Regions from separate parts of the Streptomyces sp. NPDC002742 genome, predicted to be linked through region 2. Evidence: predicted binding sites of a transcription regulator. Region 2 holds the regulator's gene; the other holds the start of a gene.
The links. Region 2 encodes HspR, which represses chaperone genes until heat shock. Its sites were predicted from a motif close to TTGAGNNNNNNNNNCTCAA; they were not measured.
Positions count from the first base shown of each region.

Region 1: lon (endopeptidase La) is a predicted target of HspR. The motif match lies at 1,569-1,587, and genes of this name have one in related genera.

Region 1 is NZ_JBIAQF010000007.1:33,898-37,306, forward strand. It holds gene lon (endopeptidase La) at 1-1,546, opposite strand, end outside; gene ACFYW8_RS13930 (hypothetical protein) at 1,889-2,167, shown strand; gene ACFYW8_RS13935 (rhomboid-like protein) at 2,516-3,409, opposite strand, start outside.
Region 2 is NZ_JBIAQF010000034.1:1,086-4,494, forward strand. It holds gene grpE (nucleotide exchange factor GrpE) at 1-73, shown strand, start outside; gene dnaJ (molecular chaperone DnaJ) at 107-1,294, shown strand; gene ACFYW8_RS38680 (heat shock protein transcriptional repressor HspR) at 1,302-1,754, shown strand; gene ACFYW8_RS38685 (hypothetical protein) at 1,840-2,415, opposite strand; gene ACFYW8_RS38690 (sugar ABC transporter substrate-binding protein) at 3,079-3,409, shown strand, end outside.

The DNA.
Region 1 (3,409 bases), on a different contig from region 2:
GGTGGTCCCGTGCGATGACGACCTTCTCGTCCTCGGTGTAGCCGTCGAGGCGGACCAGCTCCATGCGGTCGAGCAGGGCCTCCGGGATGGCTTCGAGGACATTGGCCGTGGCCAGGAACACGACGTCGGAGAGGTCGAGTTCGACCTCCAGGTAGTGGTCGCGGAAGGTGTGGTTCTGCGCCGGGTCGAGGACTTCGAGCAGCGCCGCCGCCGGGTCGCCCCGGTAGTCGGAGCCGACCTTGTCGATCTCGTCGAGCAGGACCACCGGGTTCATCGACCCGGCCTCCTTGATGGCCCGCACGATCCGGCCGGGCAGCGCGCCGACGTACGTACGGCGGTGTCCGCGGATCTCGGCCTCGTCCCGTACGCCGCCGAGGGCGACGCGGACGAACTTGCGGCCCATGGCGTGCGCGACGGACTCGCCGAGCGAGGTCTTGCCGACGCCGGGCGGGCCGACGAGCGCGAGCACGGCACCGCCGCGCCGGCCGCCGACGACTCCGAGACCGCGCTCGGCACGCCGCTTGCGCACGGCCAGGTACTCGGTGATGCGCTCCTTCACGTCCTCCAGACCGGCGTGCTCGGCGTCGAGCACGGACTGGGCGCCCCTGATGTCGTACTCGTCCTCGGTCCGCTCGTTCCACGGCAGCTCCAGGACGGTGTCGAGCCAGGTCCGGATCCAGCTGCCCTCGGGCGACTGGTCACTGGACCGCTCCAGCTTCTCGACCTCCTTGAGGGCGGCCTCGCGGACGCTCTCGGGAAGGTCGGCCGCCTCCACGCGGGCACGGTAGTCGTCGGACTCCTCCTCGCCGTCCTCTCCCTTGAGGTCGCGCAGCTCCTTGCGCACGGCTTCCAGCTGGCGCCGCAGCAGGAACTCGCGCTGCTGCTTGTCGACGCCCTCCTGGACGTCCTTGGCGATGGACTCGGCGACATCCTGTTCGGCGAGGTGCTCGCGGAGCTGCTCGGTGGCGAGCTTCAGCCGGGCCACCGGGTCGGCGGTCTCCAGCAGCTCGACCTTCTGTTCTACGGAAAGGAACGGTGAGTATCCGGAATTGTCGGCAAGGGCGGAAACATCGTCGATCTGCTGCACCCGGTCCACGACCTGCCAGGCGGCGCGCTTGCGCAGCCAGCTGGTGGCCAGGGCCTTGTACTCCTTCACCAGGTCGGTGACCCGGCCGGGCAGCGGGTCGGGCACGGTCTCCTCGACCCGGGTGCCCTCGACCCAGAGCGCGGCACCGGGACCCGTGGTCCCCGCGCCCACCTTCACGCGCCCACGCCCTCGAATGAGCGCGCCCGGGTCGCCGTCGGCCAGCCGGCCGACCTGTTCGACGGTGCCGAGCACGCCGGTGCTCGCGTAGGTCCCGTCGATGCGTGGCACCAGGAGTACCTGGGGCTTGCCGGGCGTTGAACGGGCAGCGGCCTGGGCGGCCTCCACCGCGGCGCGGACGTCGGTGTCGTTCAGATCCAGCGGAACCACCATTCCGGGCAGCACGACCTCGTCGTCGAGTGGCAGCACGGGCAGGGTGAGTGATGCGGACGTCGAAGCCATGATCTCCCCTTCGGCAGTCAAGTTGAGCTATGCCGACTCAATGCGCGGGAGCCCCGCAATGTTCCCCAGGGGCTGTTCGCTGTGAGCGATCACTTCCGATCTCCCGGACCTGTACGGATCACCGCTGGTCATCCGCCATGCGCGGACCGGGTGCCGATCGAGCGACGCGCGGGACCGGGTACCGATCGAGCGGCTGTCGTCGCCGGAGCGTCCGGCTCGGTCACGGATCATCTCCTCGCCTGCCGCCAGGGCGCCGCACGTGCCACGGCTCGGGTACCCGGCTTCCGGCCGGCGCCGCTGCTCGGGATGCGGGGTGACCCCTTGCCGTTGGATGGTGGAGTCATGAACCATCACCACTCCCAGCCCACGCTCGACATCGACCGCCGGCTCGTCACGACCGGTGCCGTGCTCACCGCGGTCGGTGCCGTGGTGGCATTCAGCGGCATGGCCATCGCGGCCGTCGCCGTGTTCTCCGCAGGCCGGCGCATGATCCGCGCCATGGATGTGCCTCCGAGCCAGCAGGCCGCCATGAAGTGGCGGCAGGCCAAGGAGGCGTCCCTGGCGGGCGTACAGGCATGGCAGTCCGCGTCCGACGCCCAGAACGGGTCGCTCTCCCGCTAAGGGCTGTCCCGATCCGGAAATCCTCCGGCCGTTGCTGTCGGGCGCCGTCGTCGCGGACCTCGCCCGACGGCCGGGCGCTGCCCGTCACCGTCACCGGTGGAACCGTCTACGAACTTCCGGGGCAGGACGTCCTCGCCCCCCGAAAGGGCCCGGGGAGCGGCCGTGCGGCCCGCACTGGCGTGCGACCACCCGCGCGAACACGCCGGATGCGGCCGGGCCACGCACGGCGTTCCCGGGCGAGGCGCGTCGGCCGTCACCCCGACGGCTCAACGGGTCGCCCCGCGTCCGCGGAAAAGGACGCGGCGCCCCTGAGCCGACCGGAGCGTCATCCGATCGGGGGCCCGCGGCTCAGCGCCGCGCGACCGGCCGGGGGAATCGGTGCCGCTGCCGTACCAGTGGCCAGGTCGCGACGCCGATCGCCAGCGCGATCAGGTGGCCCCCGTCCGTCACGGGGTCGGTCAGGAGGATCAGGTCCTGGACGAGGACCGAGCCGAAGCCGATCAGGAGCGGCCAGCGCAGCCAGGGAGAGAGGAGTCCCGCGAGCGAGCCGACGCTCGCGGCGACGCCGAAGCTGATGCCGTAGTCGAGCCGGTGCAGTGAGCCGACGGGCAGTACGCCCGCCAGCACCGCCAGGCCGACCGGCACTTCGGTGGCCAGCGTGGCCGCCACATGGCCGAGCAGGAAGACACCGGCCGCCCACGCCGTGCCCGTACGACGCTCCAGCGCGGTCAGCACGAGCAGAAAGCCGACCGCGTACGGCGAGGCGATCCCGCCGACGATCCACAGCGCGCTCGCGATCAGGACGAGTACCGGGTGGCGCGCGAGGTGCGCGACGTCGGTACTGGACGCCTGGTGCAGGGCGTGGACGAACGCGGGGTGCGCCTGGTCGGCGAGGTAGGAGGTGGCGGCGAGGACGGCCGCGTACCCGAAGGTGAAGGGCGTACCCAGCGGGGTGGGCAGAAGCCGCCGGACAGGGAGTCCGCCGAGCCGGCCGGGGACGGCGCACGGGACGGAGCCGGAGCCGGTCGCGAGGGCCTGCGCGGCGGTCGGGCCGGGCGCGGACATGTCCGAGGCCGTCCGGCCGGGCACGGGCCTGCCCGCCGGTTCGAGCCGGCTCGGCGCTTCCCGTACGTCCGCCGACCCGGACGTGCCCGCCGGCTTGAGCGGGTCCGGCGCTCCCGGCCGGTCCGCCGACCCGGACGCCGCCGCCGGTACGAGCGTGCCCGCCGGGCCCGGCGCACC
Region 2 (3,409 bases):
GCAGACGGTCAAGGCCGAGGAATCGGCCGAGGCGGCCGATGACAAGGAGAGCGGTGGCCCGGACGAGGGCTGAGCTTGAACGGACGAGGGAGGAGGGACGTCGGGGATGAGCACCAAGGACTTCATCGAGAAGGACTTCTACAAGGTCCTCGGCGTCCCCAAGGACGCCACCGAGGCCGAGATCAAGAAGGCGTACCGGAAGCTCGCCCGCGAGTTCCACCCGGACGCCAACAAGGGCAACGCCAAGGCCGAGGAGCGCTTCAAGGAGATCTCCGAGGCGAACGACGTGCTCGGCGACCCCAAGAAGCGCAAGGAGTACGACGAGGCACGCGCCCTCTTCGGCAACGGCGGCTTCCGGCCGGGTCCCGGCGCGGGCGGCGGCAACTTCAACTTCGACCTGGGGGACCTCTTCGGAGGCGGCGCCCAGGGACAGGGAGCGGGAGGAGCCGGCGGCTTCGGCGGCGGTATAGGTGACGTCTTCGGGGGCCTGTTCAACCGCGGCGGCGCCACCACGGGAACGCGGACGCAGCCCCGGCGCGGCCAGGACATCGACACCGAGGTCACGCTCTCCTTCACGGAGGCGGTGGACGGCGCGACCGTTCCGCTGCGGATGACCTCGCAGCAGCCGTGCAAGGCCTGCTCCGGCACCGGCGACAAGAACGGCACACCTCGCGTGTGCCCGACCTGCGTCGGAACCGGCCAGGTGGCGCGGGGCTCGGGCGGCGGTTTCTCGCTGACGGACCCCTGCCCGGACTGCAAGGGCCGCGGCCTGATCGCCGAGCACCCCTGCATGGAGTGCTCGGGCAGCGGCCGTGCCAAGTCGTCCCGGACCATGCAGGTCCGGATTCCCGCGGGCGTCAGTGACAACCAGCGGATCCGGCTGCGCGGCAAGGGCGCGCCCGGCGAGCGGGGAGGCCCGGCCGGCGACCTGTACGTCACCGTCCATGTCGACGCCCACCCGGTCTTCGGCCGCAAGGACGACAACCTCACCGTCACCGTGCCCGTCACCTTCGCGGAGGCGGCGCTGGGCGGCGAGGTGAAGGTGCCGACGCTGGGCGGCCCCCCGGTGACCCTGAAGCTGCCGCCGGGCACGCCCAACGGACGCACCATGCGCGCCCGGGGCAGGGGCGCGGTCCGTAAGGACGGCACGCGGGGAGACCTCCTCGTCACCGTCGAAGTGGCGGTCCCCCAGGACCTGTCCGGCAAGGCTCGTGACGCTCTGGAGGCGTATCGCGAGGCGACCGCGGGTGAGGACCCGCGGGCGGAGCTGTTCCAGGCCGCGAAGGGAGCATGACGGAGCCATGGACACGACCGGTCGTCGACGCAACCCGTACGAACTGACCGAGGAGACTCCGGTCTACGTCATCTCGGTGGCGGCCCAGCTCTCCGGACTGCACCCGCAGACACTGCGTCAGTACGACCGGCTCGGTCTGGTCTCTCCCGACCGCACGGCGGGCCGGGGCCGCCGCTACTCGGCCCGTGACATCGAGCTGCTGCGCACCGTCCAGCAGCTGTCGCAGGACGAGGGCATCAACCTGGCCGGCATCAAGCGCATCATCGAGCTGGAGAACCAGGTGGCCGCTCTCCAGTCCCGTGTCGCGGAGATGGAGTCGGCCCTCGACGGCGCCGCGGCCGCCATGCGGCAGCGCGAGGCCGCCGTGCACGCCTCCTACCGCCGTGACCTGGTTCCGTACCAGGAGGTCCAGCAGACCAGCGCGCTGGTCGTGTGGCGTCCCAAGCGGTCGGCGGAGTAGAACCCGGTTGCCGGAGTGGACCCCGGTCGTCCGAGCGGAACCCGGGCGCCCTGGCAGGGCACGGACATCTGAAGGGGCCCGGAGGTCATCGACCTCCGGGCCCCTTCGCGCGTTCGGGACGCGAGGACCGCGTCACCGGCTCCGGGCACCGGCTCGGTTGCCGGCGGCGTACACGGCCGTCACCGAGTAGTAGCGGCCGTCTCCCAGTAGTAGGGGACTGCCCGCTGTAGTAGGGGACAGCCCGCTCGGCCGTGGCGTCGCGGTACGGGTCCTGGCCGGTGCCGCGGATTCCGCTGGAGGAGCCTTTTTCGGACGTCGTCCGGTGCGCCTCGTGCGAGGCCACTCCCGAGGTCACTCCCGAGGCCACTCCCGAGGCCGCGGTCCGGCCGGTCCCCGGTCCGCCCTTCTCGGAGGGATCGGTGACGGCCGGGCGGCGGGGCACGGCCGTCACCCTCCGGTCGGTGGTGGTCGCCGCGCGGTCCCTCCCGCCCGCGGACCGGTTGCCCTCCGTGTCGTGGGCGCGGACCTCGTCATACCAGGTCTCGACGGTCGGCGGGAGGGGCGCGTGGGTGTGCCCGGTGGCGGTCGCGGTGGTCCCTCGCTTCCCGGTCCCGCCGCCCTTGAGGCGATGGGCGACGCGCTGTCCGGCGAGGTCCGTCACCTGGTTCCTGGACCGGGCGGCCCGGCCCCTGCCCGCGGCGGTGTCGTCATGACGCCGGAGAACCCCTCCGCGGGTGGCTTGATCTGATCGGTGCCGAAGAGGGAGGCTTTTTTGTTGATGAAAGTAAGCCTTTGTCTCTCTTGTCCATTTGGAGAACGCGGGCGCACAGGGGCCCGGTTCTCCTTGATGGCGAAGCGTTGGTCCGTCTTTTCCCGTGCGTCGGGGAATGCGGCATTCGCGAAGAACCGTGGTTCGCGGCAAGAGTGATGTGCGGTTGGTCACGGTGAAGGTGGCCGTGCCGGTCGCGGTGAGCGGCCCGACCGCGGTGGTGAACGCGAGGGTGGGGGAGGGGGGTGCCCTTCGCGCCGACGGCTCTGTCCCGCGTTCCTCCCGGTCCGCCTGATCGTCAACGATGGTTAAAAATCTGTTGGCGATCACGTCCCCTGTGAACGGGAGTTGGTTGTACGGGTGAATGACAGAAGGTGAAGCTGAGGGGATTGGTCGAAGGTTGGGCGTAGTCTTTTCCCGTCGTGTTCACTTGTGGAACACGAAGCGCCGTTGCCATCTCGTTAAGTGGTTACTCCTTGACGCTGAGGTGATCGCCGCGTTGGCTTTCAGCCACCTGGGTCGCAATGCTGCAACCTCGCCCGGAAGGCACCTGATGTGAACACTCGTAACACCGGCCTCCGCCGTACCGCCATATCCCTGGCGTCGTCCGCCATGGCCGTCTCCCTCACCGGCTGCGGCATGGGCTTCGGCGGGAGTGGCACCTCGGCAAGCCCCACGAAGGGCAACGACATCAAGGTGGGCCTGCTCCTTCCCGAGAAGGAGAACTCTCGTTACGACAAGTTCGACTACCCGATCATCAGGGAGCAGGTCCGCAAGCTCACCGACGGCAAGGGCGACGTCGTCTACTCCAACGCCGAGCAGGACGCGGCCAAGCAGCTGCGCCAGTTCCAGCAGATGGTCGACGACAAGGTCGACGTCATCCTCG